Regions from separate parts of the Mesorhizobium sp. Ca11 genome, predicted to be linked through region 2. Evidence: predicted binding sites of a transcription regulator. Region 2 holds the regulator's gene; each other region holds the start of a gene.
What was found. Region 2 encodes LexA, which represses DNA repair genes until DNA is damaged. Its sites were predicted from a motif close to TGTTCNNNNTGTGTTCNG; they were not measured.
Positions count from the first base shown of each region.

Region 1 (7,978 bases), on a different contig from region 2:
CCGACATCGACGCCGATATCTATGTGATGGCCGACGGCGACGGCACCTATGCGCCGGAGGATGCGCCGCAGCTGATCAACGTCCTGCAGACCGAGCGCTCCGACATGGTGGTGGGCACCAGGCGCGGCGTGGCCGACGATGCCGGCCGCAACGGCCACGCTTTCGGCAACCGTATCTTCAACCGCCTCTACAAGGGTCTGTTCGGGACCGACTTCACCGATATCTTCTCCGGCTACCGGGTCTTTTCGCGCCGCTTCGTCAAAAGCTTTCCGGCCGTTTCCGGCGGCTTCGAGATCGAGACCGAGATGTCGGTGCATGCCTCGCAGCTGAAGCTGCCGGTGAGCGAGATGGCGCTCGATTACGGCCGCCGCCCGGAAGGCTCGTCGTCGAAGCTGTCGACCTTCCGCGACGGCGCCAGGATACTGTGGATGTTCGCCATGCTGGTGAAGGAGACGCAGCCGTTGCGCTTCTTCGGCACGTTCGCGCTGTTCTTCCTGGCGGCCAGCATCGGCCTGATGATCCCGGTGCTGGTCGAGTTCGCGCAGACGGGGCTGGTGCCGCGCATGCCGACCTGGGTGCTGTCGATCGGCATGCTGCTTCTGGCCATGCTGTCGATGATGACCGGGCTGATCCTCGATTCCGTCTCGCGCGGCCGGGCCGAGCAGAAGCGCATTTTCTACCTATCGATTTCCTCCGGCCGCGCCGAGCGTGGGATATCCGGGCAGGCCTCGCCCAAGGGCGAACCGGGCAAGGCTTCGCGGGCGGCATAGTGGACCGCCTCGTCCGCTTCATCCTTACCGGCGGCATCGGCTTCGTTGCCGACGCCGCGGCGCTCTGGCTGCTGCTTGCCGCCACGCCGCTCGGCCCGATGGCGGCGCGCCTGCTGTCGATCGGCTTCGCGCTCTGCGTCACCTGGCAGATCAACCGCCATCTGACCTTCGCGCCGTCGAGCCGGGGCATCGCGCAGGAAGGCGTGCGTTATGGCAGCGTCGGCATCGCCACCAGCATCGTCAATTACCTGGTCTATTGCGCCGTCCTGTTCGCCCTGCCGGCGCTGCCGCCGCTGGCGGCACTGGCCTTTGCCTCGATCGTCGCGATGACGCTGTCCTTCCTCGGCTACTCGCGCCTAGTCTTCGACCGCTGAGACCGTTTGGAAATTCTACTCTGGCGGCCATCTGATGGCGTTTTCTGCGCTTCCGGTGCTCACGGACCCAAATGTCCGCTCCGCTCCGGTTCTCGAAACCACCACCATATGACTCGCCAGAGCGAATTTCGAAACGGTCTCTGAGCTTCTGCACCAAGCGAGCACGATTGGCAGGCGCCGCCGATTTCCTTATATCGGGCGTCTGAGTTCCCCGGAGACCGCAAATGCCGTTGAAGATCGCCGTCCAGATGGACCATGTCTCCACCGTGTCGATCGCCGGCGACACGACCTTCGCGCTGTCGCTGGAGGCGCAGCGGCGCGGCCACAAGCTTTTCCACTACACGCCCGACCGGCTGTCGATGGTGGGCGGCAAGGTGTTCGCGCGCATCGAGGAGATGCAGGTGCGCGACGAGAAGGGCAACCATTACGCGCTGGGCGAGAAGGTGCGCACCGACCTCTCCGAGATGGACGTCGTGCTGCTCAGGCAAGACCCGCCCTTCGACATGAACTACATCACCACCACGCACATATTGGAGCGCATCCATCCGAAGACGCTGGTGGTCAACGACCCAGCCTGGGTGCGCAACAGCCCGGAGAAGATCTTCGTCACCGAATTCCCGGACCTGATGCCGGAAACGCTGATCACCAAGGATCCCCAGGAAGTGGCGGCCTTCCGCAAGGAGTTCGGCGACATCATCATCAAGCCGCTCTACGGCAATGGCGGCGCCGGCATCTTTCATCTGCACGAGGCCGACCGCAATCTCGCCTCGCTGCTCGAAATGTTCGGCCAACTGTTCCGCGAGCCCTATATCGTGCAGCGTTACCTGAAGGACGTGCGCAAGGGCGACAAGCGCATCATCCTGATCGACGGCGAGCCTGTCGGCGCCATCAACCGCGTGCCGGCCGAGCACGATTCCCGCTCCAACATGCATGTCGGCGGCCGCGCCGAGAAGACCGAGCTGACCGAGCGCGAGCGCGAGATCTGCGCCCGCATCGGACCGGCGCTCAGGGAGCGCGGCTTCATCCTGGTCGGCATCGACGTGATCGGCGACTACATGACCGAGATCAACGTGACCTCGCCGACCGGCGTGCGCGAAGTGCAGCGCTTTGGCGGCGCGGATATCGCCGGCCTGTTCTGGGATTGCGTTGAGGGGAAGCGGCTGAAGTCGGCCGCGTAATTGCCGCATGTTGACTCTGCAGCACGGATATCGGCCTCCCACCGTATCCGAGATTGTCGGAGCAATGTTGCGTCATCGCCGCTATCTCCGGAAAGGGTGGTACTCTTCCGCGAAGTCGCAACCTGCTCTTCAGGCAAGTTTGCTGTCGGATGATCCGTTCATATCCTATTCGGGAATGTCCGGTACGCCCCTTGGATTGGCAAGTCACATGCCTCTCCTTCCACGCAGTCACCGTGCCTGGTTTCTCATCTCGCCAACCTGGTCCATCGAAAACAATTCCAGCGTCAAAATGATCCGGACCTATGCCGTTCTGCATAGACTTGGGAACCCCCGTCACTCGCTAATCTTCCTATCCAACACACAAGCCGAGGCTGATCTCTTGAATCAGTCCGGTGAGGCCGCCGTCCTGCACAACAAGACTTCAACAACCTCCGAATACATATTCAGGCCCCTCGAGGACATCCCTGTAGAATTCGATGCAATATACAATGCGCAACTGGCTTCGTGGAAACGCCACGACTTGTCCCTTGGCATCGAGCGTTGCGCATTTGTCTTTTATCGTGATTCAGTGGGGTCATCCACGACGGAGTCGGAAAGGGCGCGGGTAAATCGGCACAGGGAGCTCGCGCCGGGTCACGTGTTTATCAATGAGTTTGACAGCACCGGCAAACCTGTTCGATTGGCGCCGGCTCATGTGAACATGCATCTAAATCGTGCAGCCGTGGGAATTTGTCTCTCTGCAATAGAGGGACCAATGTTCGCCAGCACAGAGTATCTTCTCGCGGGGCTACCTGTTGTCACGACCCCGAACCATGGTGGTCGAGACCTTTATCTCGATGACGAATATTCGCTTACAGTTCCACCCGACCCTCGATCCATCGCGGAGGCTGTCTTAGCGCTGAAGGAGCGACGAATCCCCCGGGCTTATATTCGTTCGCAAACTTTGAAACGAGTTGAGCGAGACCGCCGGCGGTTCATAGACCTTGTAAATGAGATTTTTCTGGAAAGCGGCTCTTTGCGCCGGCTCGCCATGCCTTGGCCTTTCCGATATCCTGTCATGGAGTGGCTTCCACCCCACATCGCAATCGATCGATCGCTTTCAGGCACGGTCGATGCCTTCATCACCGCCTAGACGGCAACAGCCCGGATTGCCGGAGGGACTGCTCGCCTTGTTCAACAGGTCGAGAGCACGCGGCGATAGCGGCTGCTCGGGCGCGCCTCGGCCTTTTAGCCCAGAAGAAGCTTTGGCCGAAATCCACCATCTTCGCGGATAGATGTTCCTGTAATGTTCTTGCGTGTTTCGAAAATCTATGGTTGTCTGGACTGTACGCGCTCGCGGCCCGATGGTGGATACGGGCGCGTTGAGGCCGGGGGTTTTGGATAAATGGTAGCGCGGGTTCGCACGGTCGCTTTTCAGGGCATCGAGGCTTTGCCGGTCGATGTCCAGGTGATGGTCGGTCCGGGCAAGGTCGGCATGCAGATCGTCGGCCTGCCGGACAAGGCGGTGGCCGAAAGCCGCGAGCGCGTGCAGGCAGCGCTGCATGCGTCGGGCCTGTCGATGCCGTCGAAGAAGGTGACGGTGAACCTCGCGCCGGCCGATCTTCCCAAGGAAGGCAGCCATTACGACCTGCCGATCGCGCTCGGCCTGATGGCGGCGCTCGGCGCCATCCCCGGCGATATGCTGGCCGGCTATGTGGTGCTTGGCGAATTGTCGCTCGACGGCACCATCGCCGGCGTTGCCGGCGCACTGCCGGCGGCCATCGGCGCCAATGCGGAGAGCAAGGGTCTGATCTGTCCCTTCGCCTGCGGCCCGGAGGCGGCCTGGGCGGGCAAGGATTTCGACATCCTTGCGCCGCGCAGCCTGATTGCCGTCGCCAACCATTTTCGCGGCACGCAGGTGCTGTCGCGGCCCGAGGCCGGCATCCAGCTTGCCGCGCACGACCTGCCGGACCTCGCCGACATCAAGGGCCAGGAGAGCGCCAAGCGGGCGGTCGAAGTGGCTGCCGCAGGCGGCCACAACCTTCTCATGGTCGGGCCGCCGGGCTCGGGCAAGTCGATGTTGGCGCAGCGCCTGCCCTCGATCCTGCCGCCGCTGGCGCCGAAGGAGCTGCTCGAAGTGTCGATGATCGCTTCCGTTGCCGGCGAGCTCGGCGAAGGCAAGCTGACCGACCGGCGGCCGTTCCGCGCCCCACATCATTCGGCCTCGATGGCGGCGATGGTGGGCGGCGGGCTGCGCGCGCGTCCGGGCGAGGTCTCGCTCGCCCATCACGGCGTGCTGTTCCTCGACGAGTTGCCGGAATTCACGCCGCAGACATTGGATGCGCTGCGCCAGCCGCTGGAAACCGGCGACTGCATGATCGCGCGCGCCAACCACCGCGTCACCTATCCGGCGCGCATCCAGCTGGTGGCGGCGATGAATCCGTGCCGCTGCGGCATGTCGGGCGAGCCCGGCTATCGCTGCCTGCGCGGCGACCGCTGCCGCACCGAATACCAGGCGCGCATTTCCGGCCCGCTGCTCGACCGCATCGACCTCAGGATCGAGGTGCCGGCGGTCTCGGCGAGCGACCTCATCCGGCCGGACAAGGCCGAGACAAGTGCGGCGGTGGCACAGCGCGTGGCGCGTGCGCGCGCCATGCAGCGCGAAAGGCTGGAAAAACTGGGCGCCGGCGCCACCACCAACGCGCACTGCCCGCCCTCGATCATCGAGGAGATCGCCAAGCCCGATAGCGCCGGGCTGACGCTGCTCAAGGACGCCAGCGAAAAGCTCGGCTTTTCGGCGCGGGCCTATCACCGCGTGCTGAAGGTGGCGCGCACGCTGGCCGACCTCGACGCCAGCGAAACCGTCGGCCGCATCCATCTCGCCGAGGCGATCTCCTATAGGATGAGCGCGGAGCGCATGGCGCAGGCGGCGTGAAGCGGGCGTATCGGGCTTTCATCCCTCTTCAATCTTGCGCCGGGATCAGCTTCTGCAGCGTCGGTGCCAGGATCATGGCGAAGCTCGATCCATCGCCATAGGCCCGCGCGGAAATCATCGCCCCGTGCACAGTCGCCATGAAGGCTTCCGCCTCCACGCGCGGCGCGGCGGCGATCGTCAATGTGCTTTGCGCGGCGCCGCGCTCGATAACGCCGGTCAGCCACCCCGAGAGAAACCGGAAATAGGCCCGGACCTCCGCGGCCACCTCAGGCGGAAGGGCCGGAAGCTCGCTGGCAAGCAGCGCGCAGACGCAGATCGGCCTGCTCGCATCCTCGATGCACTGCGCCCAGAAGTCGGCATAGGTGCGCAGCAACTGAGGCGGCGCAGGCACACTGCGCTCTAGCTCCGTCATGCCCGTCACGGCATCCTCGAGGTAGCGCCTGACCAGGCTTTGCACCAGGTCGACCTTGCTCGGGAAATGATGATGGATGCTGGCTTTGCGGATACCGACCACGTCGGCGATATCGGCGTAGCTGAACCCGTTATAGCCGCCGGCGACGATGAAGCTTCGCGCGGCGGCCAGTATGTCATCGGCGGTGTTCGAGGGCTTGTCCATGGACATGCCTAACCTCCGGCGGAGGAAATCTCAACGCACGGCCTGCGGCGACTTGCGAAGGATATCGCTGACCGACAGCCACACGGCGGACACGAGGAAGTAGAAGGCACCGAAAGCTGCATAGGGCGCGACATTGGCGATGCCGATGGCCTCGGCGCCGCCCGCCATCTTGACAAAAAAGAGGCCGGCCAGCGCTGATTGCGCGCCACTCAGGATCATCGCCCATTGGGCGCCGTTACTCTTCCAGCGACGCGCCGCGGTGAGAAGCTGAAACGCGCCGGAGACGACCGCCCAGACCCCATAGACCGCGAGCACCGCGTTCATGCTGCGGCCAAGCGCGATAGCGACCGCGATTGCGGTGACGATGCTGACGGCGAAATTGAGGAGCTGCGACTTGTTGCGGCCCAAGCCGCCACTGCGCTGCGCGTCGACATAGTTCGCGAGCGCGTCCCAGGCGGGGTAGGCCACCAGCATTACGGCGGCGAGCGGCGGAACCGACTTCGCGACGGTGACGGCTATCGCGACCCAGGCCGCCGACACGGCAAACCGCAGAAAATAGTAGCTTTTGAGCCAGCCGTTTGAGGACTGGGCATGGTTCATTCGTGCAGGCATGACGGTTCCTTTCATTCAATTGACTACCAACTAGTAGGTAGATTGAAAATCGTCAATCCCTTGCCGGCCGGTCGCCGATCACCTCGATATCTCGTTTACGTGATCGGCGCCCGCTTGCGCCGCGCTACTGCTCGCGCGCCTTCAGCTCCAGCCGCCGCCTATGCAGCACCGGCTCCGTATAACCGTTGGGCTGGACCGCCCCCTTGAACACCAGGTCGCAGGCTGCCTGGAAGGCGATGGAATTGTCGAAATCCGGCGCCATCGGCCGGTAGAGCGGGTCGCCGACATTCTGGCGGTCGACGATGGCCGCCATGCGTTGCAGCGAATCCCTCACCTGGATTTCCGAGCACACCTTGTGGCGCAGCCAGTTGGCGATGTGCTGCGAGGAGATGCGCAGCGTGGCGCGGTCCTCCATCAGGCCGACATCGTTGATATCGGGCACTTTCGAGCAGCCGACGCCCTGGTCGATCCAGCGCACCACGTAACCCAGGATGCCCTGCGCGTTGTTGTCGAGCTCGCGCTGGATCTCGTCCGGCGTCCAGTTCGGCCGCCTTGCTACCGGCACCGACAGGATGTCGTCGAGCTTTGCCTTCGGCCGGCTCTTCAGCGCCGCCTGCACGGCGTGCACGTCGACCTTGTGATAGTGCGTGGCGTGCAGCGTGGCGGCCGTCGGCGACGGCACCCAGGCGGTGTTGGCGCCGGCTTTGGGATGCGCGATCTTCTCAACCAGCATCGCCGCCATCAGGTCCGGCATCGCCCACATGCCTTTGCCGATCTGGGCGCGGCCAGCGAGCCCGCATTCCAGGCCGGTATCGACATTCCAGGCCTCATAGGCGGAAATCCAGGCGGCCTGCTTCATGTCGCCTTTGCGGATCATCGGGCCGGCTTCCATCGAGGTGTGGATCTCGTCGCCGGTGCGGTCGAGGAAGCCGGTGTTGATGAACACCACGCGCTCTCTTGCGGCGCGGATCGCTTCCTTGAGGTTGACGGTGGTGCGCCGCTCCTCGTCCATGATGCCCATCTTGATGGTGTTCCTGGCCATGCCGAGCAGCGCCTCGACACGGTCGAAAATCTCGACGGCGAAGGCGACCTCCTCCGGCCCATGCATCTTGGGCTTCACCACATACATAGAGCCGGCGCGGGAATTCATCCGGCGGCCGTTCGGGCCGACATCGTGCAGCGCGATCAGCGCCGTGATCGCCGCATCCATGATGCCTTCCGGCACCTCGTTGCCGTCACGATCCAGGATCGCCGGATTGGTCATCAGGTGGCCGACATTGCGCACCAGCATCAGCGAGCGGCCGGGCAGCGTAAGCGTGCCGCCGCCCCGCGAGGTGTAGGTGCGGTCCGGGTTGAGCTTGCGGACGAAGGTCTTGCCGCCCTTGGCGATCTCTTCCGCGAGGTCGCCCTTCATCAGGCCGAGCCAGTTGCGATAGACGACGACCTTATCCTGCGCATCCACGGCGGCGACCGAATCCTCGCAATCCTGAATGGTGGTCAAGGCGGCTTCGAGG
Region 1 covers NZ_JAIUHU010000020.1:54,647-62,624, forward strand. The annotation lists gene LB538_RS26435 (glycosyltransferase) at 1-770, shown strand, start outside; gene LB538_RS26440 (GtrA family protein) at 770-1,144, shown strand; gene gshB (glutathione synthase) at 1,369-2,322, shown strand; gene LB538_RS26450 (glycosyltransferase) at 2,702-3,454, shown strand; gene LB538_RS26455 (YifB family Mg chelatase-like AAA ATPase) at 3,707-5,236, shown strand; gene LB538_RS26460 (TetR/AcrR family transcriptional regulator) at 5,265-5,852, opposite strand; gene LB538_RS26465 (DUF308 domain-containing protein) at 5,883-6,464, opposite strand; gene LB538_RS26470 (malate synthase G) at 6,589-7,978, opposite strand, start outside.
Region 1: LB538_RS26455 (YifB family Mg chelatase-like AAA ATPase) is a predicted target of LexA. The motif match lies at 3,598-3,615, and genes of this name have one in related genera.

Region 2 (7,978 bases):
TCGTCGAGATCCTTGTTGGGGAAGCGCACCTCGCCCTGCACGCGGTCGTTGACGATCGTCACGCCCTCGGTCGGTGCCTTGATGCGGATCGCGCCCTTGACGCCTGCGGGCGCCTCGGATGGGCCGCGGTCGCGCCAATGGCCGTTGTAACGCGGCGGCAGGCCCTTGGCACGTGCGGCCTCGCGCATCGCCTCCAGCTCCGCCGGCGTCTCATAGCTGTAATAAGCCTTGCCCATGCGCACGAGCTGCTCCGCCACTTCGCGGTGACGCGGCGCGCGCTCGAACTGCGAGACGGCTTCGCCATCCCAGGAGAGGCCAAGCCAGGTCAGCCCGTCGAGAATGGCAGCCGTAGCGGCTTCGGTGGAGCGCTCGCGATCGGTATCCTCGATGCGCAGCAGCATCGTGCCGCCGGTGTGCTTGGCATAGAGCCAGTTGAACAGCGCCGTGCGCGCCCCGCCGATATGCAGGTAGCCTGTAGGCGAGGGGGCAAAACGGGTGACGACCTTGTCGGACATGGAACTCTCGAGGAAGCGCTGAAAAATGCATGTTTCGCGCAGACTTCCACGCGACCGGCGTTCATGTAGCATAGGCGGTCTGGGGCGCAAGGGGCAGACCCGATGGCTGGACGTGGCCGGGGCGCGGAGGAGGGCGGGGGAACGACAGCAGGCGTAAGCGAACGCCTGATGTTTGCTCATGCCGTGCCCGAAGAGGGAACGCCGCTTTCGCTTCCGGCGCCGCGTCCGCCAGCCGGGCTTCTGCCGACTGGGGGCGGCACGTTACCGCCAGCCTCGCCGACAGCCAACGACGGCCGGATCCGCAGACAGCTTGGCCGCGCTTCGCTTCCTGCTCTGCGGCGAAGCATTGGCACGGCGGCCACCACCGAGCTCGACCGCGGCGTCGGCTTTCTGCTGGTGCCGGTGTTCCTGGCAGCCGGCGTGATCTGTTACTTCTCGCTGAGCGCCGAGCCGGACCTCTACAGGCCGCTCGCGGCGGTCGCCCTGATGGCGGTCTGCGCGGCGGTCTCGCGTTCCCGGCACAGAACGCACCTTGTCTTCATGGCGGCGTTTTTCTGCGCCTTGGGCTTTCTCGCGGCCAAGGTGGAGACCTGGCGGATGGCGACCCCGATGCTGGGTTCCGAAATCCAGACACGGCTGACGGGCCGCCTCGTCACCGCCGAGGCGATGGCCAACGGCCGTGTCCGGCTCACCATAGATCTGATATCCACGGAGCGTCCGAAGCTGCGCTACGCGCCGGACCGCATCAGGCTGTCGGCGCGCAGGATCCCGTCCGGCATGTCGGCCGGGTCGATGCTGACCGGCTATGCCAAGCTGCTGCCGCCGACAGGTCCGGTTCGGCCTGACAGCTACGACTTTTCCTTCGACAGCTATTTTGCCGGCATCGGCGCCAGTGGCTTTTTCCTGGGCGATCCGAAACTTGTCGCGCCGACCCCGAGTGCGCCAACGGAGGTGCCGTTTGGCGCACGCGTGGCATCGGCCGTAGAAAACGCACGCGAGGGAATTGCCGACCACATCAGGAGCAGCATCGGCGGTTCCGAGGGCGAGATCGCGGCGGCGCTGATCGTCGGCGTTCGTGCCGGCATTCCGGAAGCCATCAACGAGTCGATGCGGCGGACCGGCATCTACCACATCATTTCGATCTCCGGCCTGCACATGGCGCTGGTCGCCGGCACGATCATGGTCCTGCTACGCGGCGCCTTCGCGCTGTTTCCGGATTTCTCGTCGCGCCGGCCGGTGAAGAAATATGCCGCTGGCATCGCGCTGGCGTCGATCGCCGCCTATCTCGTGATCTCCGGCATCGTGGTGGCGGCCGAGCGAAGCTTCATCATGCTTGGCGTGATGCTGGTCGCCGTGCTTTTCGACCGCGCAGCGCTGACCATGCGCAACCTGGCGATCTCTGCCATCGCTGTCATCCTGGTCTCGCCGCATGAAGTGGTCGGCCCGAGCTTCCAGATGTCCTTCGCTGCCACCGCCGCCCTGGTCGGCGCCTATGCCGGCTTTGCCGACTATCGCGCCGGCAAAACGACCGCGCCGCCGGCAAAGCGTTCGTTTCTCGGGTTCCTATCGCGAAAACTGGCGATTGGAGCGGGTGGCGCCGCCGTGACGTCGCTCATCGCGGGCAGCGCGACATTGTTGTTTGCCATCTGGCACTTCCAGCGGGTGTCGCCGCTCAGCCTGCTGGCCAATCTGGCGGTGATGCCGATCGTCTCATTGGTCGTCATGCCATTCGCCGTGCTGAGCGCGCTGGCCATGCCCTTCGGCTTCGACGGTCCCTTCCTCTTTGTCATGGGCAAAGGCCTGACGGCGATGATCACCATTTCGGCATGGATTTCCGAGCGCTCACCGGTCGACGCCGTGGGGCTGATCTCGATCCAGTCGGTGCTGCTGGCGACGGTCGCGCTGGTCATCGCGACGATGGCTACCACCTGGCTGAGGCTTGCCGCCGTTCCTTTCGCGCTCGCTGCGCTGCTGGCCATTCCGCATGTCCGCACACCGGACGTGCTTATCTCGGAGGATGCGCATCTGGTGGCGATGCCGATCGGCGGCGGCGAGCTTGCCGTCAATCGCGAGCGCTCCAACGAGTTCACCACCGACAACTGGAAACGGGCGCTGAAAGCCGAGGAGATCGTGCCGCCGGAAAGGTTCGCCAGAGATATGCTGGACATTGCCGATCCCGTCGACCTGCCGCCCGGCTCGCCCTTCTATTGCACCGGTGATCTCTGCATCGGCCGGCATCCTTCCGGCGCGATCGTCGCGCTCGCCGAGACCCGCGACGCCGCCCGGCCGGCCTGCGGTTTCGCCGACCTCATCGTCATCAACGACGCCACGGCCTATAACCCATGCCGCGATCCGCGTGTGCTCGTCATTACCAAGCGGCAGCTGGCGCGCGACGGCAGCGCCGCCGTCTTCTTCGATCCGCAATCGGCAACCGCGCGGCCAACCGTCCGCTACGCGGTCGTAGAACCATACCGACCCTGGCACGAGCAGCGGAAATACACGCGCGAGGCGAGGGGACTGGCGCCCTATAAGCAGCCGGAAAAACCAGCCGCCGCACCGGCCCAATAGATTGTCGTTCGGGCGAAGACGGCGAGCCGTTCTGCTCAGTAGCGGCGGATAAGTCCCACGAGCTTGCCCTGAACCTTGACCCGGTCCGGTCCGAAGATCCGGGTCTCATAGGCCGGGTTGGCAGCCTCGAGCGCGATCGAGGCACCCTTGCGGCGGAAACGCTTAAGCGTCGCCTCCTCATCGTCGACCAGCGCCACCACGATCTCGCCCGGGCTTGCGGTGTTGGCATTGCGGATGATGACGGTGTCGCCATCGAAGATGCCGGCCTCGATCATCGAGTCGCCCTTGACCTCCAACGCGTAATGCTCGCCGCCCATGATCATGTCCGGCGGCACCGAGATCGAATGCGTCTGGTGCTGGATGGCGTCAATCGGCACGCCGGCGGCGATGCGGCCCATCACCGGAATGGATACGGCCGCCGCGGCCTCGTCGTCATTGCTTGGCGTCGGAGTGCGCGATGGCGTCGTCGGCTTGACCTGGCGACTGAGATTGCCTTGGCCGCCCTGGATGACGCTTGGCGAAAACTTCTTCGCGGCATTCAGGCCAGGCGCGATCGAGTCGGGCAGGCGCAGCACTTCCAGCGCGCGCGCCCGGTTCGGCAGCCGGCGAATGAAGCCGCGTTCTTCCAGCGCCGTGATCAGCCGGTGGATGCCGGACTTGGAGGCAAGGTCGAGCGCCTCCTTCATCTCATCGAATGATGGAGGAATCCCGCTCTCCTTCAGGCGTTCATGGATGAACATCAGGAGTTCATGTTGTTTGCGCGTCAGCATCGGCGGCCCCCACGGGTTCTGAAACCAGAATCAGAAAAACAAACCCAGAACAAACACTATCTGTTCCAGTTGTGTTCCGCAACCGTTTAAAGTTTAGTGAATTTGTTAAGGCTGCCGAAACAATGTCGCATCCGGTGATGCCCTGGCCGCCCCTTGTAGGACAGCGGCATTGATTCCGCTCGATTTTGGAGCTTCGTTAAGCTGAAACAAGAGCCGACACGATCACGAAGCCGCGGATGGGATCACGTCGGCTCGTTCCGTAAGCGCGCGGCACCGTGAACGAAACGAATCCAAAATGCCAACCTTGGCGAAGTTCCGATCCGCAGTCTTCGCCGTCTATGGACCAGCTAACACAGGACCAAAGGTTCTTGCCCTGTCGCCGAGGGTGGTGAGACAACCCCCTCGGCCAGATCGAAATGGAGGCGGCAGCACAATGAGGGGAATTCCTGATCTCGCCGAAGTCGAGGCGATGGATGCCGCGGATCCGCTGCGCGCCATGCGCGATCGCTTCGTCTTGCCGGAAGACGTCATATACCTCGACGGCAATTCGCTGGGCGCCGCTTCGGTGGACGCCTTCAGCGAGATCGAGACTGCCGCGAGGCAGGAATGGGCGCGGGATCTCATCCGCGCCTGGAACACCGCCGGCTGGTTCGATATGCCCATCGAGCTGGGTGACCAGCTAGGACGGCTGATCGGCGCGAAACCCGGCCAGACGGTCGTTTGCGACACGACTTCGATCAACATCTACAAGGTCCTGCATGCGGCACTTACAATGCGGCCCGAGCGTTCGGTGATCGTTGCCGAGGGCGACAGCTTTCCGACCGACCTCTACATGGCGGAAGGCGTCGCATCGACGCGGCCCGGCACGGTGCTGCGGCTCGAAGGCGCCGATGCCCCGACGATTGAGGAACTGGTCGACGATCGCGTCGCGGTCATTCTGGTCAACCACGTCAACTACAAATCCGGCCGGCTGCGCGACATGGCGGCGCTCACCCGCAAGGCTCAGGAAGCCGGCGCGCTGATCGTGTGGGACCTCTGCCACACGGCGGGTGCGCTGCCGGTGGATCTCGACGGCTCTAATGCCGATTTCGCCATTGGCTGCACCTACAAGTATCTCAATGGCGGGCCGGGCTCGCCAGCCTTCATCTACGCCGCGAACCGCCACCATCGCGACATTCGCCAGCCGCTCAGCGGCTGGTGGGGCCATGCCCGGCCTTTCGCGTTCGAGCAGGGCTACGCCGCGGGCACGGGCATCCGGCGGTTCCTTTGCGGAACGCAACCGGTGCTGTCGATGCGCGCGCTGAAAGGGGCGCTGGATATGTGGAACGATGTCGACATCAGGGCCGTGCGGAGAAAAAGCGTCGCACTGACGGACCTGTTCATCCGGCTTGTCGAAGCCAAATGCGGCGGCTTCGGTCTTGAGCTGGAGAGCCCACGCAACGGCGCCGAGCGCGGCAGCCAGGTGTCGTTCGCCCATCCGCATGGCTATCAGGTGATGCGTGCCTTGATCGAGCGCGGCGTGATCGGCGATTTCCGCGCGCCATCCACCATTCGTTTCGGCTTTACGCCGCTCTATGTCGGCTACCGCGATGTCTGGGATGCGGTCGAGATGCTGGAGGACATCCTGCGGACTGGCATCTGGCAAGACGCACGCTTTGCCGTCAAAACAACCGTCACCTGACTTTGAATCGGCGATGCCGAACAAATGACCTGATCGCGGAGACACCGTTGCTGGGACATCGTATTGTCGATTGGGATGACGCCTATGCAAACGGCGCCAATATCGCGGGCGGCGACCGCTGGCCGGCGGCGTGGGATCGGCCGGCGCGGGCGTTTCGCGAAAGGCTGCTGTCAGAGGGCAGGGCGCGGCTCGATGTTGTCTACGGCGAAGCGCCGCGCAATCGCTTCGACCTGTTTCTCCCGTCTGCGGCGCCAAGGGGGCTCGTCGTGTTCATCCACGGCGGCTATTGGATGGAGTCAGACAAGAGCTCCTGGTCGCATCTGGCTGGAGGCGCGCTCGGCCGCGGCTTTGCCGTCGCCATGCCCTCCTACACGCTGTGCCCGCAGACCAGGATCGGCGGCATAGTCGGCGAGGTCGCTGCAGCGATCGAGAAGACGGCGGCCATGGTCGATGGTCCGCTGATGCTGACCGGGCACTCGGCCGGCGGGCATCTCGCCAGCCGGATGGCGACCACGGCCTCACCGCTATCATCCGATGTGGCGCGGCGCATACGCCAAGTGGTTTCGATTTCAGGCCTGCACGACCTTCGGCCGCTGATGTTCACCGCGCTGAACGAGACCCTGAACATCGACGAGCCGGAAGCGCGGAGCGAAAGCCCGGCATTGTTGCGGCCTCGACAGGGAGCCTGCATCACCTGCTGGGCCGGCGGCGGCGAGCGTGCGGAATTCCTGCGCCAGAGCGCGTTGCTCGCCAACATCTGGACCGGGCTCGGCGCCTCCACCCGTTCAGTGGTCGAGCCGGACCGACATCATTTCAACGTTGTCGATGGCCTCGCCGACCCAGATCATCCCCTGACCCGTACGTTGGTCGACGAATAAGAGTTACGATCGACTTCGTCGACGTGTCAGGATCGACCTCGTCGAAGCCTAGCGCAGCATGAGCACGCTGCATTCAGCGCCGGCTTCCGCCGCCGGCGCAAAGGGCTCGCGCACGATCAGGCCGTTGGCGTCGGCGAGCATCCGCAGCATCGAGGAGTCCTGGATTCCGAAAGGCGTCGCGACCAAGGTGCCGGCGTCCTCGCGCACGACGGCGCGCACATAGTCCTGCCTGAGGTCGTTGGCCCGCATCGCGGTGCCAAGCTGGGCCGTTCGCATATCCTGATGGTGATCGCGGCCACCGAGCCGGGCAAGCAGCGGCTTCAGGAAGAGTTGCGAGCAGACAATGCTTGCCACCGGATTGCCCGGCAGCCCGATGCAGCGGACATTGCCAAGCCGGCCAAACATCAGCGGTTTGCCGGGGCGCATGGCGATTTTCCAGAAATCGAGCTGCATGCCTTCGCCGGTCAGCACGCCATGGACGAGGTCGTGGTCGCCGACCGAGGCGCCGCCGAGCGTGACGATGACATCGGCGTCCGCCTCGACCGCTTTCCGGACCAGCGCGGCAATCGCCTCCTGGCGGTCGGCGGCGATGCCGAGATCGAGCGCGAGCGCGCCGACCGACTGGGCGGCGGCGGCAACGCCGTAGGCATTCGACGAAATGATCTGGTCAGGGCCGAGCGCGCTGCCCGGCGGCAGCAATTCGTCGCCGGTGGCGATGATCGCGACCAGCGGCCGGCGCACGACGCACAAGGCTGGGTGGTTGGCCGAGGCCGCCAGCGAAAGGGCCGCCGCATCGAGAACACGGCCCTTTTCGAGCAGCACGTCGCCCTGGCCGAAGTCGAGCCCGCGGCGGCGCACATTGCGTCCTTCCGCGGTCGGCTCCGTCACTTCGATTCTGCCATTGCCGAGATCGCGGACGTTTTCCTGGATGATGACCGTGTCGGCGCCCTCCGGCAACGGCGCCCCGGTGAAGATGCGCACGGCCTGGCCTTCCCCGACGGTTCCGGAGAAACCGCGCCCGGCAGGCGCCATGCCGATGACCTCGAGCAGCGCCGGCGCCGAGGCGACATCGCAGAAGCGCGCGGCATAGCCGTCCATCGCGGAGGCATCGAAAGGTGGCTGCGTGCGCAGCGCGACCACCGGCTCGGCCAGCACGCGACCCGCCGCGTCAGCCAGCGGAACGCGCTCGCCCGGCAGAGCCGTCACGCCGTCGAGCAGGCGTTCGAGCGCCTCGGTGACCGGGAGCAAGGCCATTATGAACCTGCCTTGTAGTCGCCTGATTTGCCGCCGGTCTTCTCGACCAGCCGGACACCGGAAATCACCATCCCGCGGTCCGCTGCCTTGGCCATGTCGTAGATGGTGAGGCAGGCGACTGAAGCGGCGGTCAGCGCCTCCATCTCCACGCCCGTCTTGCCGGTGACGCGGGCGAGCGCGGTGACCTTGAGACCTGGCAAGGAATGGTCCGGCTCGATCTCGACGCCAACTTTGGTCAGAAGCAGCGGATGGCAGAGCGGGATCAGTTCGTGCGTCTTCTTTGCGGCCATGATGCCGGCGATACGGGCAGTC
Region 2 covers NZ_JAIUHU010000011.1:114,229-122,206, reverse strand. The annotation lists gene gltX (glutamate--tRNA ligase) at 1-515, opposite strand, end outside; gene LB538_RS20060 (ComEC/Rec2 family competence protein) at 618-3,083, shown strand; gene lexA (transcriptional repressor LexA) at 3,119-3,853, opposite strand; gene kynU (kynureninase) at 4,287-5,534, shown strand; gene LB538_RS20045 (alpha/beta hydrolase) at 5,582-6,412, shown strand; gene glp (gephyrin-like molybdotransferase Glp) at 6,461-7,666, opposite strand; gene moaC (cyclic pyranopterin monophosphate synthase MoaC) at 7,666-7,978, opposite strand, start outside.

Region 3 (7,978 bases), on a different contig from region 2:
GAAGCATCGCTTGCGACGAGACGCACGGACCGGTCCGAGGGGAAAGACGAAGCGAAAGCTGCGACCGGTTACGGTCAGGCGCTGAAGCTGTCCAGCGAGTTCATCGCCGGAGTGGTGGTCGGTGTCGGCTTGGGCTGGATCATCGACCGTCTGGCGGGAATAGCGCCCTGGGGTCTGATCGTCGGCCTGTTGCTGGGCTTTGGCGCAGGCATACTCAATGTCCTGCGCTCGGCGGGACTGGCATCGGAATTCGGCCAGGGCGGCAAGCCGCGCGAGCCGAGAGAATGAAGTGAGGCGCCGCAGGGCGCTAAAGTGAATTAAAAAGCCGTTTGTGGCTTTGACGGGGATTTAAAGTGGCTGCTGACAAGGTCGATCCGATCCACCAGTTCCAGATCCATCCGATCATCCCGCTGCATATCGGCGGCTACGACGTATCTTTCACCAACTCCTCTTTGTTCATGGTCGTGACGATCGTCCTGGCGTCCGCCTTTCTCTATATGAGCACCGCCAGCCGGGCCTTGATTCCCGGTCGCCTGCAGTCCGTGTCCGAAATGGCCTACGAATTCGTCGGCAACATGCTGCGCGATGCCGCGGGCAAGCAGGGCATGCAGTTCTTCCCGCTGGTGTTCTCGCTGTTCATGTTCGTGCTGGTCGCCAACCTGATCGGCCTGTTCCCTTATTTCTTCACCGTCACCAGCCACATCATCGTCACCTTCACGCTGGCGATCCTGGTCATCGGCACGGTCCTCGTCTACGGCTTCGCCAAGCACGGCTTCGGCTTCCTCAAGCTGTTCGTGCCGCATGGCGTGCCGGGCTATCTTCTGCCGCTGGTGGTGGCGATCGAAATCATCTCCTTCGTCTCGAGGCCCGTCAGCCTCTCGGTTCGTCTTTTCGCCAACATGCTGGCCGGCCACATCACGCTGAAAGTGTTCTCGGGCTTCGTCGTCAGCCTGAGCGCGTTTGGCGCCGTCGGTATCGCCGGCTCGGTGCTGCCGCTTGCCATGGCGGTCGCGCTCTCGGCGCTCGAGCTGCTGGTCGCCTTCCTGCAGGCCTATGTGTTCGCGGTGCTGACCTGCATGTATCTGAACGACGCCCTGCACCCGAGCCACTGATTTTCACCGGCGCCCCGGCGCCAGCTTACCCAACGTACCAACTTCAACGAACAGAGAAACCACAGGAGTTTTGAAATGGACGCAACTGCAGCAGCTGCTATCGGCGCTGGTATCGCCTGCATCGGCATGGGCGGCGCGGGCATCGGCCTCGGCAACATCTTCGGCAGCTACCTCTCGGGTGCGCTCCGCAACCCGTCGGCTGCCGACGGCCAGTTCGGCCGCCTGATCTTCGGCTTCGCGGTGACCGAAGCTCTGGGCATCTTCTCGCTCCTGATCGCTCTGCTCCTGGTCTTCAAGTAAGAGCCGGCGCTGACGAAAGGGGCCGCATGGTGCGGTCCGTTCTAGGGACAGGGGAATGAGATGTTCGTGACATCTGCCTATGCGCAAGAAGCAGCGCCGGCCGCGGCCGAGGGCGATACGCATGCCGGCACTGCCGTGCCTGCCGCGGAGCATGAAGCGTTCCCGCCGTTCGACGCCAAGACCTTCCCGTCGCAGATCCTGTGGCTGGTCATCACCTTCGGGCTCTTCTATCTGTTCCTGAAGCGGGTTGTGATGCCGCGTCTTGGCGGCATCATCGATGTCCGCAACGACCGCATCACCCAGGACCTCGACCATGCCGCAAGGCTGAAGGGCGAGGCGGACGCCGCGGTTGCTGCCTATGAGCAGGAACTGGCGGAAGCCAAGGTCAACGCCAACAAGATCGGCCAGCAGGCGAACGACGCCGCCAAGGCGCAAGCCGAGGGCACGCGCAAGAAGCTCGAGGCCGAGCTTGAGAAGAAACTTGGCGAGGCCGAGGCGAGCATCGCCTCGATCAAGGCCAAGGCGATGAAGGAAGTCGGCACTATCGCCGAGGACACGACCTCGGCCATCGTCGAGGCGCTTGTCGGCGGCAAGGCCGACAAGGCCGAAATCGCGGCCGCGGTCAAATCCGCGAGCCGGTGAGGAGCGGGATCATGGACGCCACATCACTCGCCACGCTCTGGGCCACCATCGCCCTGATCATCTTCCTCGGCGCCGTCGTCTATCTGAGGGTGCCGGGCATGCTTGCCAAGTCGCTCGACGCCCGCGCGGCCAAGATCAGCAGCGAGCTCGAAGAGGCACGGCGCCTGCGCGAGGAGGCCCAGCAGCTGCTGCGCCAGTATCAGCAGAAGCGCAAGGAAGCCGAGAAGGAGGCCGCCGACATCGTCGCTGCCGCCAAACGCGAGGCTGACTTGCTTGCCTCCGAGGCGGCCAAGAAGACCGAGGACTATGTCGCCCGGCGCACAGCGCTTGCCGAGCAGAAGATCAGCCAGGCCGAGCGCGAGGCGGTCAGCGAAGTGCGCGCCACCGCCGTCGACATCGCCGTCGAAGCCGCCCGCACGCTGCTCGCCGCCAAGGTCGACGTCAAGACCGGCGCGGATCTGTTCAAGTCGGCGCTCAATGATGTGAAGGCCAAGCTGAACTGAGCTGACTTCGAAGCTTCGAAATCAAAAGCCGCCTGGGCAACCCGGCGGCTTTTTTGTTTGGAAGGAGCGCGGCGCCGAAGCTGCCAATCTTCCCCACAAGGGGCTACGCTATGCACACATTTCCGAGCAGCTGGTCTTGGCGATAGCGTGCATGGCAGCTTGGCGCATGCATTGTTTGATGTAGCGCTGGTCGACCCCCACTCCGTCTCGGCTTCGCCGAGCCACCTCTCCCCCGATCGACGGGGTAGAGGAAAGGCGCCAAGCTTTTTGCCGTCAACGCCCCTCCAGCAACGCTCCCTTCCTTTCCCTCCGGAGGGGGAAAGGTGGCGCTGCGAAGCAGCGACGGATTGGGGGAACCACGTGGCAATCAAGCCTCGGCCTGATCAGTCGCGCTAGTGACAGAGGATGTCCGCAAGCCGTAACCACATTGGGGGAGATCAGCTAACTACTCCAGCCCGGCGAGGCTCTCTTCCTCTTCCGCCATTTCAGCCCCACCCAACCGGAACGGCGCGAACGAGGCTCGGTGAAGCCGTGCCACCGGCCCATGCGCCTCGATCGCGGTGCGGTGCCGGACCGTCGCGTAGCCCATATGCACTTCGAAGCCGTAACGCTCGTGATGTCCGCCGCAGCCGCACATCATGCGGTCGCGCATCACCTTGGCGATGATCGAGGCGGCGGCGATCGACTGCGAGCGCTGGTCGCCCTTGATGAGCGCGCGGCCTTCGCAGGCGAGACCTGGCGGTATGTCGCGGCCGTCGGCCAGGGCGAGCTTCGGCCGCAAGGACAGGCCGGCGGCAGCGCGGCGCATCGCTTCGAGGCTGGCTTTCAAAATGTTGCTGTTGTCGATGCCTTCGGCGCTGATCGAAGCCATCGAGATGCTGAGCGCCGAGCCGAGAATCTTGAGAAACAGCGCCTCGCGCTGCAAATGGGTGAGGCGCTTGGAATCGTCGAGCCCTTCGGGAATGTTGGCGGGGTTGAGCACCACCGCGGCGGCCACCACCGGACCGGCGAGCGGACCGCGGCCGGCCTCGTCCATGCCGGCGACCGGCCACAGCCCGTCGGCTATCGCTTTCGTCTCGATCGAGAAGTCGGGCTTCTCGACCATTTCAAAGAGAAGCGGAGAATCGGAACGCGCGCGAGCCATGGTGCGGCGAGGTTCGCATCGGCTCCGATTCTCCGCAAGTCCTTCCGGGTCGGATGGGGCGTCGGACCGGGAAGGCACCGTCTCACAGCCGGGGGACAGGGGCCGGACGGGATTCTTGAGGACGACAATTCCAGACCGAAAATCGCTTTGCCTGGAAGCGCTTAGCGCCGGCCGTCATGGCCGGTGCTGGCGTCAAAGCAGCATCAGCTGCTCGCAGGCACTGGCGCCTGCGACGAATTGGTCGGTGCGAAGCTGCCGCCGCTCGACATTGAGGCCGAGCCGCTTGGCGGCGATCTCGAAGCGCCGGCCGATCTGCCAGGCATAGGGACCGGCGCCCTTCATGCGCTTGCCCCATTCGGAATCGTAATCCTTGCCGTCGCGCATCGAGCGGATAAGCGACATCACATGCCGGTAACGGTCGGGATAATGGCGCAACAGCCAGTCCTTGAAGATCGGCGCCACTTCGAGCGGCAGGCGCAGGATGACGTAGCCGGCCTCTCGCGCGCCGGCGGCTCTAGCCGAATCGAGGATGCGCTCCATCTCCGGATCGGTAAGCCCCGGAATGATCGGTGCCACCATGACCGATGCCGGGATGCCGGCGTCCGAAAGCTGCCTGATCGCCTCCAGCCGCTTCGTCGGGGTCGAGGCGCGTGGCTCCATCGTTCTCGCCAGCATGCGGTCGAGCGTCGTCACCGACAGCGCCACCTTGGCAAGGCCGCGCTCGGCCATGCGCGACAGGATGTCGATGTCGCGTGTCACCAGCGCCGACTTGGTGACGATGCCGACCGGATGGCCGCGCGCTTCCAGCACTTCCAGGATCTCGCGCATGATGCGGTATTGCTTCTCGATCGGCTGGTAGGGATCGGTGTTGGTGCCGATGGCGATCGTGCGCGGCTGGTAGCCCGGTTTCGACAATTCCCTGTCCAGCATTCGCGCGGCATCCGGCTTGGCGAACAGCTTCGATTCGAAATCGAGCCCCGGCGACAGGCCCATGAAGGCATGCGTCGGCCTGGCGAAGCAGTAGACGCAGCCATGCTCGCAGCCGCGATAGGGGTTGATCGAACGGTCGAAGGAGATGTCAGGCGACTCGTTGCGCGTGATGATGGTGCGCGGCTTCTCGACCTGCACTTCCGTCTTGAACGGCGGCAGTTCCTCCAGCGAGTTCCAGCCGTCGTCGAACACATGCCGGCTGACCGGCTCGAACCGGCCGGACGGATTGATGCCGGCCGAGCGGCCGCGATTGCGGTCGGGCCGCACGCGCATGCCGCTCTGCTCGATCATCGCATTTGCCATTTCGGCTCTTCCTGCTCCGAAGGCGGCAATGTCGGCGCGCACGATCTGTTCCATTTTCGCCCTCTCCCAGGGACTGTCGGCAGGCTGTCGAATCGCTCTGTTCATGAAACTATTCCTATTTTGCCGAACAGAACAAAGCAAGAACTTTTTCGCTTGAAGCCCGCAACTGGCGCATCGCCGCACTTTCCGCTATTCGGCTAAAATGCTCAGCGTCCTTATCGAAACCCGCAACGACGAAGAGGGGCTTGCCCGTACGCTCGCCTCGCTGGTCGGCGGCGCGGTCGAAGGCGTCGTGCGCGACGTGATCGTCTGCGATCAAGGCTCGACCGACCAGACGCACCGGGTGGCCGAGCATGCCGGCTGCCACTATGCGACCGGCGGGATCGGCGCCGGTATCGGCCAGGCCAAGGGCGACTGGCTGCTCCTGCTCGAGCCAGGGGCGCGGCTCGCCGAGGGCTGGATCGACGAAGTCGTGGCGCACACGGCGAAACAGACCATGCCGGCGCGCTTTTCACGCGCCCGCGCCAACCGTGCGCCTTTCCTGGCCAGGGTGTTCTCGAGCAATCGTGCGCTGGCCGAGGGGCTTGTCATCAGCAAGCGTCAGGCCTCGGCTCTGGCAAAGAGCGCGCGCAGCGCCGAAGCCTTGGCGCGCGGCCTGGCGACCAGAAGGCTGAACGCCGAAATCTGGATCGCGCCGCCGAAATGATGCCCCGCCGTGCCGGCCGGGCGCCTTAACTGAGCTTTACGAGGTGGGCTTGCCGCCGCGCCTGAGATGCTCGTCCAGCCGCGGCATGATCTCGACGAAGTTGCAGGGCATGTGCCGGTAGTCGAGCTGCGCCTTGATGATGCCGTCCCAGGCGTCCTTGCAGGCGCCGGGCGAGCCCGGCAGCACGAAGACGAAGGTGGCGTTGACGACGCCGCCTGTTGCCCGGCTCTGGATCGTCGAGGTGCCGATCTTGTCGTAGGAGATGCGGTGGAAGACTTCCGAAAAGCCGTCCATGCGCTTTTCGAAGATCGGCTCCAGCGCCTCCGGCGTCACGTCGCGGCCGGTGAAGCCGGTGCCGCCGGTGGTGATCACGACATCGATATTTTCGTCCTTCGACCAGCCAAGCACCTTGTCGCGGATCTTGTCGCGGTCGTCGGTCACGATATCGCGCGCGGCAAGGCTGTGGCCGGCTTCCGCGATGCGGTCGGCCAGCGTCTGTCCGGATTTGTCTTCGGCGAGGCCGCGCGTGTCGGAGACGGTAAGCACGGCGATGCGCACCGGAATGAAGGGCCGGCTTTCGTCAAGCTTCGCCATCGCTCACCTCCATGCTGCGCGTCGCGGCAACGAACCAGTCGGGGTGGCGGGCGCGGATCTCGATCGCCGCGCGCTTTGCGACATTGCCGGTCTCGAACAGGCCGAAGCATGTGGCGCCCGAGCCGGACATGCGCGCGAAGGCGGCGTCGGCACGCTTGAGCGCCTTGAGCGCCTCGCCGATCGCCGGGCAGATCGAACGGGCGGCGGGCTCGAGATCGTTGCGCGTCGTCTCCAGCCAGTTGCGGATCGTGTGGAAATCGAGGCGTTTCGGCAGCGGCGGCAGCGCCTCGTTGTCGGGGCTGGAGAGCGCCTTGAACACGTCCGGCGTCGAGACCGCGATGCCCGGATTGACCAGCACCAGGCCAAGCGCAGGAAAGGCGGATAGCGGCGAGACTTCATCGCCGATACCGCGTGCGATCAGCGGCATTGATTTGAGGCACATCGGCAGGTCGGCACCGAGCGAAAGCCCGATCCGGGCCAGTGAATTGTCGTCGATATCGAGCTTCCAGAGCCGCGCCAGGCCATTAAGCGCGGCCGCCGCGTCGCTCGAGCCGCCGCCGACTCCGGAGGCGATGGGCAGGTTCTTCTCCAGCCGGATGGCGACCGGCGGTCCCTGTTGCATGCCGGCTTCCCGGCGCAAGGCATCGCGCGCCTTCACCACCAGATTTTCCCCATCGAGCGGCAGCCCGGCGGCATAACGGCCGGATACCGAGAAGTCATCCTCTTCCGCCCGCTCGATCTCGAGCCGGTCGCCGAAGCGGGTGAAGACGGCAAGGCTGTCGATGAGATGGTAGCCGTCGGCGCGCTGTCCGATGACATGCAGCGCCAGGTTGATCTTGGCAGGCGCAAGCCACGTCCGGACCTCTGTGCCGGGCTCCAGGATGTCGGCTGCTGGCGAGATGGGATCAGTCCTTGGCGAGACGATATTCGCCGGTCGTGGGGTCCTTGACCAGCGTGCCCGTCGTGCCGTTCGCCGCCTGTCTTTCGGTACGCCGGATCTTGGCCGTCACGCGTTCGGCCTCGCGCACGAAAGCGCGGTAGCCAAAGTAAGCGGCGGCGCCGACAACGGCGAAGAAAATGATCTGCGGCATCTCTAAAACTCCTCCCGCGTCCTCGCGGCAAGGCCGGCCGGACAGGCTCGGTCAAGCGGCCATGCTAGCCGCATTCATGGCTTTTTCAAAGCCCGAAGCGCGCCCACAGCGCACGCTCTTCCGCCGCATCGAGGACGCCGCTGGCGGCGGCCGCCGCGATATCCGGCGCCGAAACGCGCGAGCCGAACAGGCCGAAACGGCCGAACAGACCGCGCGGCGCGGTGATCAGCTTGAGCTGCGTCTTTTCACCGAAACGGGTCTTGAGCACGCTGCGCATATCGCCCAGCGCATCGACAAGGCCGAGCTCGAGGCCGCGCTTGGCGGTCCAGAACAGGCCGGTGAACAGGTCCGGGTCGTCCTTGAGCTTGCTGCCGCGCCGTTCCTTGACGAGGTCGATGAAGGTCTCGTGCACTTCGAGCTGCAGCGCCTTCAGCCGTTCGACGTCCTCCTCCTTCTCGGGCTTGAACGGATCGAGCACGGCCTTGTTCTGGCCGGCGGTGTGGACGCGCCGCTCGACGCCGATCTTCTTCATTAGCTCCGGGAAGCCGAAAGAGGCCGAGACCACGCCGATCGAGCCGACGATCGAGGACGGG
Region 3 covers NZ_JAIUHU010000002.1:268,671-276,648, forward strand. The annotation lists gene LB538_RS05015 (AtpZ/AtpI family protein) at 1-288, shown strand, start outside; gene LB538_RS05020 (F0F1 ATP synthase subunit A) at 354-1,112, shown strand; gene LB538_RS05025 (F0F1 ATP synthase subunit C) at 1,188-1,412, shown strand; gene LB538_RS05030 (F0F1 ATP synthase subunit B) at 1,473-2,054, shown strand; gene LB538_RS05035 (F0F1 ATP synthase subunit B) at 2,066-2,557, shown strand; gene LB538_RS05040 (ribonuclease HII) at 3,003-3,701, opposite strand; gene LB538_RS05045 (PA0069 family radical SAM protein) at 3,894-5,048, opposite strand; gene LB538_RS05050 (glycosyltransferase) at 5,197-5,700, shown strand; gene moaB (molybdenum cofactor biosynthesis protein B) at 5,737-6,294, opposite strand; gene LB538_RS05060 (4-(cytidine 5'-diphospho)-2-C-methyl-D-erythritol kinase) at 6,281-7,174, opposite strand; gene LB538_RS05065 (NfeD family protein) at 7,200-7,385, opposite strand; gene LB538_RS05070 (S49 family peptidase) at 7,471-7,978, opposite strand, start outside.
Region 3: LB538_RS05045 (PA0069 family radical SAM protein) is a predicted target of LexA. The motif match lies at 5,123-5,140, and genes of this name have one in related genera.

Region 4 (7,978 bases), on a different contig from region 2:
TTCGTCCTTCTTCGACCAGATCCCCGGCGCCGGTGAGTTGGCCCAGAAATATGACGTGATGGCCGCCGGTGCGACGGCCAATTCGGGCGGCGGACTTCTGTCGTCGCTGCAGGGCGCGCTGGGCGGCGTGCTCGGCGAAAAGGCCGGCGCGCTGATCAACGGCATCGCCGCGCTCAAGGAGTCCGGCCTCGACATGGCGCAGATCCGTCAGGCCGGCGAGACCTTGATCAAGCAGGCCGAGGTTGCCGCCGGCCCTGATCTGACCAACCAGGTGCTGGATCAGGTGCCCAGCTTGCGGGGTCATCTCGGGCTTTGAAGCATTCCGAACCGGTTTTGAACGGCTCGGCCTTTCGACGGCAAAGCTGATCCGCTTTCTGGCGACCGAAGGCCTCCCACCGGCGAAATCGATTAGTCCACCTTATGGGGAACAAGATAGTTCGTAGTTTTTGTGCCTCGGGTGACTGTTAGGGCGGAATATCCAGGCGGCGGCGAATCGGTAACCGTGGCGTCAACCTCCCTGCATCGGCCAATAACTTCGCCGACAGGGGACTTAGCCAAACGATCCGCCAAGGCCGCTCTGCATTCATCGGCGGAGTAGATTTGAGGCGCGATTTCGAGCGGCCGACAAGCCCACCCCGGACTGCACGAAAGCAAAATCATTATCGCTGACGCCTCCGGTCCCATTTCGTATTTTCCTTAACGCTCATCCGACGTGACAAAGGACAGTGCGATCAGGTCATCAACGTCGATGCCGCCGCGACCATTGTCCAAAATGTCGGCGAGAGCTCCCGACCTACGCCGACTGGCAGTGCCTTTGGAAAGGGCCAGCTTAGCCGAGTAGCCAAGGCGCAATTTGGTCTTGCAGTCATCGTACCTGAAGATGCTTACCGCCTTGAACCATGAACCGGTTTTGATGGATCGGCGAGTGGCAGTTACGGCACTCGTAACGGATGCTGACGTCCCGCAACTCATTGGAAATCGACACCGTCCACCTCTTGCCCGCCCCTCAACGGATGCCCGCCATCCTGGGGGTGACGGGCATCCATAAACTGGCGATGAAGGGACTCATGTCCGCCAGTCGGGGACACAATGAGATAGTGGGCTATATGTTTCGTCCTTGGGACCAATGCTTGTGATGTGCGACTTCAGTCGGAACCGATAGCCCGACTGGGGACTTGCGCCAGGAACGAACCAACCGACCCTCCGTTGACCCACTGCCGGAAGCTCCCGCTACAGCGGTTGAGCACAAAGCAGAGGCTCCAGCGCTGGCGGGTTGCGCGCTGGAGCCGTCTTAAAAGATTGGAGCAAGAAAATGGAAGACTATCGGAACAGTGTCCTGGAGGCTCGTTGGCTTCTCGCCGTGCCCGCGTCGCTTCTCCTGACCGTCCTGCTGGCCGGCTTCTTGCTTTCGTAGCAGGCCGGCCTCGCCTTGTCCTATTTCGGCAGCGTGTAGGCCATCACGTAATCGCCTGGCTTGGTGCCGACCGAGCCGTGGCCGCCGGCGACGATGACGACGAACTGGCGGCCGTCGGCCACCGTATAGGTCATCGGCGTCGACTGGCCGCCCGCCGGCAGCCTCGCCCGCCACAGCTGCCTGCCGGTGGTGAGGTCGTAGGCGCGCAGATAGTCGTCCACCGCGGCGCCTAGGAAAGCGACGCCGCCCGCCGTGATCATCGGCCCGCCGATGCCGGGAACGCCGACCTTGAGCGGCAAAGGCAGCGGCGTCATGTCGTAGACAGTGCCGTTGCGGTGCTTGTAGGCGATGTTTCCCGTCTTGAGGTCGACGCCGGCGACATATCCCCAGGGCGGCGCCTGGCAGGGAATGCCGAGCGGCGACAGGAACGGTCCCATCACCACCGCGTAAGGCGCGCCTTCATTGCGGTTCAGCCCCTGCTCGCTGCCCTTGGTATCGCCCGGCGGCGGCACGTCCGCGCGCGGGATGAGCTTCGAGGTGAAGGCGAGGTAGGTCGGCATGCCGAACATCACCTGCCGCACCGGATCGACCGCGACGCCGCCCCAGTTGAAGACGCCGAAATTGCCGGGATAGATCAGCGAGCCCTGCAGCGAGGGCGGCGTGTAGCGTCCCTCATAGCGCAGCTCTTTCAGTTCGATCCGGCACGCCAGCTGGTCGAACATGGTGATGCCCCACATGTCGGCGCCGGTCAGCGGCTTCGGATTGAAGGACAGGTCCGAGGCCGGCTGCGTCGGCGAGGCATGATCGCCCTCGATCGCGCCGCCGGGCGCCGGCACGTCCTTCACCGGAATGATCGGCTCGCCGGTGCGCCGGTCGAGCACGTAGAGATCGCCCTGCTTGGTCGGCCCGACCAGCGCCGGCACGACGCCGTTCGCGGTGGTGATGTCGACCAGCGACGGCTGCGCCGGCACGTCCATGTCCCACAGATCGTGATGCACGGTCTGCCGGACCCAGCGCAATTGCCCGGTGTTGAGATCGAGCGCGGTGATCGAGGAGGAGAATTTCTCGACATTGGCGCTGCGGCCCATGCCGAGCTGGTCCGGCGTCTGGTTGCCGAGCGGAACGTAGAGCAGTCCCAGCTTCTCGTCGGCGCTCGCCGTCGACCACATGTTGGGCGAGTTGTGGGTGTAGGTTTGCCCAGCGGGCAGCGGCGTCGTCACGTCCGGATTGCCGGAATCCCAATTCCATAGGAGCGCGCCGGTGCCGGCGTCGAAGGCGCGGATGACGCCGGACGGTTCCTCGGTCGAATAATTGTCGTTGACCGCGCCGCCGACGATGATCTTGCCGGCGACGATCAGTGGCGCCGATGTCGAATAGTAATAGCCCGACTTCGGATAGGGCATGTTGGCCATCAGGTTCAGCGTGCCGGCCTCGGCGAAGGACGGACACACCTGCCCGTTCGCGGCATCGAGCGCGATCAGCCGGGCGTCGGAGGTCGGCAGATAGATGCGCGCGGCGCAAGGCTGGCCGGCGGCGATCTTGGCGTCGGCATAATAGGACACGCCGCGGCAGGTCTGGTGCTGGCGGTTGGGGTCGAGCTTGATCTTCGGATCGTAGCGCCACTTCTCCTTGCCGCTCGCGGCATCGATAGCGATGGCGAAATTATGCGGCGTGCAAATGAACAGCGCATCGCCGATCTTCAGCGGCGTCACCTGATAGGTCGTCTCGCCGATATCGTCGGGGCCTTTCACGTCGCCGGTGCGATAGGTCCAGGCCGGCTGCAGCTTGGCGACGTTGTCCGGCGTGATCTGGTCGAGCGGCGAATAGCGCTGGCCGAAGGGCGTGCGGCCGTAGAACTGCCACTCGCCGGCCGGGATGTCGCCGCCGAGATTGGCGGCCGTCGCCGCCTTTTCGGTGCCCAGCGTGCCGCCGATATCCATGGGATCGGCGGTCATCGAGTAACCGGCGACCGCGAGCGAGGCGAGCACGGCCAGGATCAGCGGCGCGCGTCCGTCCGGCCCCCGCAGCCCCCGCCTTGCCCACGGCGTCAAAAGCCACAAGGCGATGAGCACGATGACGCCGCCGCGCGGGCCGAGCTGCCACCAGTCGAAGCCGATTTCCCACACTGCCCAGCATAAAGTGGCAAGCACGAACAGCGCGTAGAGCCAGAGCGAGGTCGACCGGCGCCTGAAAAGCAGCCAGGCGGTGATCAGGAAGATCAGGCCGGCGATCAGGTAATACCAACTGCCGCCCAGCGCGATGAGCCAGATGCCGCCGCCGCCGAGAATGAGACCGATGAGGAAGAGGACGAGGGAGGTGATGGTGACAGCCAAGACGGTGCTCCTTCGACTGTTGCGCCTTTGCGGCCGCTCTGAGGCGACGGCGCGCCGTCCCTGCCCTGCCGGCAGCTTTCCCTCGCTCGCTCCGGCTGTCAAGTTGGGGGCAGACACGCGAAACTAGAACAAAACGTAGACAGTTCTGGTCTTTCACTGCCGAATCACTACATTCGGGGGCGATGTCGGGCTTTTCCGAGGACATGCCTTTTTTCGATGAACCGAATGCGCGGCCGGCAGCGGCTCCATCCGGCATAGCCGCGCGCGCCATGGCCGCCCGCAGCGGCCAGAACGGCGTGCCCGATTATCTGAAGGGCCTGAACCCGGAGCAGCGGCTCGCGGTCGAGACGACCGAAGGCCCGGTTCTGGTGCTGGCCGGCGCGGGCACCGGCAAGACGCGGGTGCTCACCACGCGCATCGCTCACATCCTTTCAACCCATAGAGCAAACCCTTGGGAGATCCTCGCCGTTACCTTCACAAACAAGGCTGCGCGAGAGATGAAGACCCGCATTGGCTTGCTCGTAGGCGAGAAGATCGAGGGTATGCCGTGGCTCGGCACCTTCCACTCGATTGGCGTGAAGCTGCTTCGCAGACATGCCGAGCTCGCCGGGCTGAAATCGGACTTCACCATTCTCGACACCGACGACGTGGTGCGGCTGATCAAGCAGTTGATCCAGGCCGAAGGGCTGGACGACAAGCGCTGGCCGGCCAAGACCTTCGCCCAGATGATCGACAACTGGAAGAACAAGGGCCTTGGCCCGGATGAAATAGCGGAAGGCGATGCGCGCAGCTTCGGCAACGGCAAGGGCCGCCAACTCTACAAGGCCTACCAGGAACGGTTGCAGACGCTGAATTCCTGCGACTTCGGCGACCTGCTCTATCACCCGATCCGCATCTTCCGCGCCTATCCGGACGTGCTGAAGGACTACCACCGCAAGTTCAAATACATCCTCGTCGACGAGTATCAAGACACCAACACCGCGCAATACATGTGGCTGCGGCTCCTGGCGCAGAGGCCCAATTCTGGGCGCAGCCCATCGGCCGAAGGCCGCAAGCCCGACCGGGCGTCGGCCGGCCAGGCCGCCCCCGCGGAGGCCAGCGAGCGAAGCGAGCGCGCGGCCGTGAGCGAGAACAAAGTCAACATCTGCTGCGTCGGCGACGACGATCAGTCGATCTATGGCTGGCGCGGCGCCGAGGTCGACAACATCCTGCGCTTCGACAAGGATTTTCCGGGCGCCACCATCATCCGGCTGGAGCGCAACTACCGGTCCACCGCGCATATTCTGGGCGCGGCCTCGCACCTCATCGCCCACAATGAGGGCCGCTTCGGCAAGACGCTGTTTACCGACCGCGACGACCCTGAGGACGACAAGGTTCACGTCCACGCCGCCTGGGACTCGGAGGAAGAGGCCCGCGCCATCGGCGACGCCATCGAGGCCTACCAGCGCCAGAAGCATAATCTCAACGACATGGCGATCCTGGTGCGCGCCTCCTTCCAGATGCGCGCCTTCGAAGACCGCTTCATCACGCTTGGCTTGAACTACCGCGTCATCGGCGGCCCGCGCTTCTACGAGCGCCTGGAAATCCGCGATGCATTGGCCTTCTTCCGCGTCGTCGCCAATGGCGGCGACGACCTCGCCTTCGAGCGCATCGTCAACGTGCCGAAGCGCGGGTTGGGCGAAGCCACCATCCGCCAGATCCATGACACGGCGCGCGCCATGCGCATCCCCATGCTGGAGGCCGCCGCAACGCTCGCCGAAAGCGACGAGCTGAAGCCGAAGCCGCGCGCGGCGCTGCGTGAGGTCGCGGCCAATTTCGAGCGCTGGCAGAAGGCGCTGGAAACCACCCCGCACATCGAGCTTGCCGAGACCATTCTGGAGGAGAGCGGCTACACCGACATGTGGAAGAACGACCGTTCGGCGGAGGCGCCCGGGCGGCTGGAAAACCTCAAGGAGCTAATCCGCTCCATGGAGGAGTATGAATCGCTCCGTTCCTTCCTCGAGCATGTCGCGCTGGTGATGGAGGCCGAGCAGGGCGAGTCGCAAGATGCGGTCTCGATCATGACGCTGCATTCGGCCAAGGGCCTCGAATTTGAGACCGTCTTCCTGCCTGGTTGGGAGGAAGGCCTGTTCCCGCATCAGCGCGCGCTGGATGAAGGCGGACGCTCCGGCCTCGAGGAAGAGCGCCGGCTCGCCTATGTCGGCCTGACGCGGGCGAAAAAGAACCTGCACATCTGGTTCGTCTCCAACCGCCAGATTCACGGCCTGTGGCAATCGACGATCCCGTCGCGCTTCGTCGACGAATTGCCGGAAACCCATGTCGATATCGCCGACAGCGGCAACAGCTACGGCGGCTACGGCAACCCCTATGGCGGCGGCTCGTTCGCTTCCGGGCGCGGCGGCGGCCGGCAGAACCCCTACGGCGCCTCGCGCTTCGACAATATCGGCGCCAAGGACCAGGGCAGCTTCTCCAACACTTATGCCACGCCCGGCTGGCAACGCGCGCAGGCCAACCGCACCGAGGCGACCGACCGCAACTGGGGCACGCGCTCCGGCCATCAGGTCGAGCGTATCGGCTATGGCGAGACTGATTCAGGCTACGGCGCCGGCCGCACCAGCGTGAAGGGCCGCACCATCGAGGGCGAGCTGGTGGCCAAATCCGTCGCCGACACGCCGTCCGCCTTCAATGTCGGCGACCGCGTCTTCCACCAGAAATTCGGCAACGGCAACATCGCGGCCATCGACGGCAACAAGCTCACCATCGACTTCGACAAGGCCGGCCAGAAACGCGTGCTGGACGGTTTTGTCGCGCCGGTGTGACCGCCCTCCTCACCGATACCGTGCCTGGTTCCACTTGTGACCGAGCAGCGACAGGATGATGATCAGCCCGTTGAAGAACTGCACGTAGAAGCCGCTGAGGCCCGCCGCGACAACCCCGGTCTGGATGAACGACACCGTGACCGCGCCGATCGCGCCGCCGACCACCGTGCCGATGCCGCCCCAGGTCGGCGTGCCGCCGACGAACACCGAAGCCAGCACGGGCAGCAGATAGCCGTCGCCTGCCGTCGGCCACCAGGTGAAATTGATCATCACCGAGAAGGTGCCGGCGATCGCCGCGCCAATGCCGACGAAGACGAACACTTTCACCCGAACCCATTTGACGTCGATGCCCATCTGTCTTGCGCTGTCGGGATTGTCCCCGACCACTTTCACCTGCGCGCCGAAACGATGCCGGTTGTAGAGCAGCGCCGAGAACACCACGAAGGCGATCGCCCAGAAGACCTGCACCGGGATGCCCCAGACCTGGCTGGAGAAGATCTTGTAGGCCGAGCTGTCGGCAAGGCCGGTCAGCGCCGTCGACTTGCCTTCGTTGATGATCTGGATCAGCCCGCGCAGCAGGAAGTTCATGCCGAGCGTAGCGATCAGCGACGACAGCCCGCCATAGACGACCAGCGAGCCGACCAGGAAGCCGAGCAGCGTGCCGGTGACGAGCGCCGCCGCAATGCCGATAAACGGATCGTAGCCGGCCTGCACGACCAGCGCGAAGACCCAGGAGGCAAAGCCCATTGTCGCCGGAAATGACAGGTCGATCTCGCCGCAGGTGACGACGAAGACCAGCGGCACGACCACGAATAGCGCCACGGGAAGCGTCGTCAGCACGGAGCTGTAGAGATACCAGGTTGTGAAGACGGTGGGGTTGGCGATCATGAACACCGCCATCATGACGATGAACACGGCGAGCGTGCCGAGCGAGGCGCGGTTGTCGAGGACGAAGCCGCGCAGCCAATGATTGGACGGATGGCTCCATTCCTTGGCCGGTCCCTTGGCTACCTTGCCGCTTGCCGTTCCCAAAGGCGTTTGCAGATCGGGTTCCATGGCCTTGCTCATTGCGCTCCCTGCTCCGCGCCCTCGTGCAGTCCTGGCAATCCGCCGGGGTGTGCTACGTCTTCCATGAAGTTGATGAGGTCTTCTGCCGACTTGACCTCGTTGCGGTTGGCCGCGAGCGCCACCTTGCCGCGGTCGAGCACGACGAAGCGGTCGGCGATGTCGAAGACATGGTGGATGTTGTGCCCGATGAACAGGATCGAGCGGCCGCTCGCCCGCACCTGGCGCACGAAATGGAAGACCTTGGCGGTCTCGGTCAGCGACAGGGCCGTGGTCGGCTCGTCGAGGATGATCAGTTCCGCCTGCTTGTAGATGGCGCGTGCGATCGCCACGCCCTGGCGTTCGCC
Region 4 covers NZ_JAIUHU010000001.1:603,466-611,443, forward strand. The annotation lists gene LB538_RS02945 (hypothetical protein) at 1-316, shown strand, start outside; gene LB538_RS02950 (glucose/quinate/shikimate family membrane-bound PQQ-dependent dehydrogenase) at 1,435-3,747, opposite strand; gene LB538_RS02955 (ATP-dependent helicase) at 3,930-6,566, shown strand; gene LB538_RS02960 (ABC transporter permease) at 6,576-7,634, opposite strand; gene LB538_RS02965 (ATP-binding cassette domain-containing protein) at 7,631-7,978, opposite strand, start outside.
Region 4: LB538_RS02955 (ATP-dependent helicase) is a predicted target of LexA. The motif match lies at 3,872-3,889, and genes of this name have one in related genera.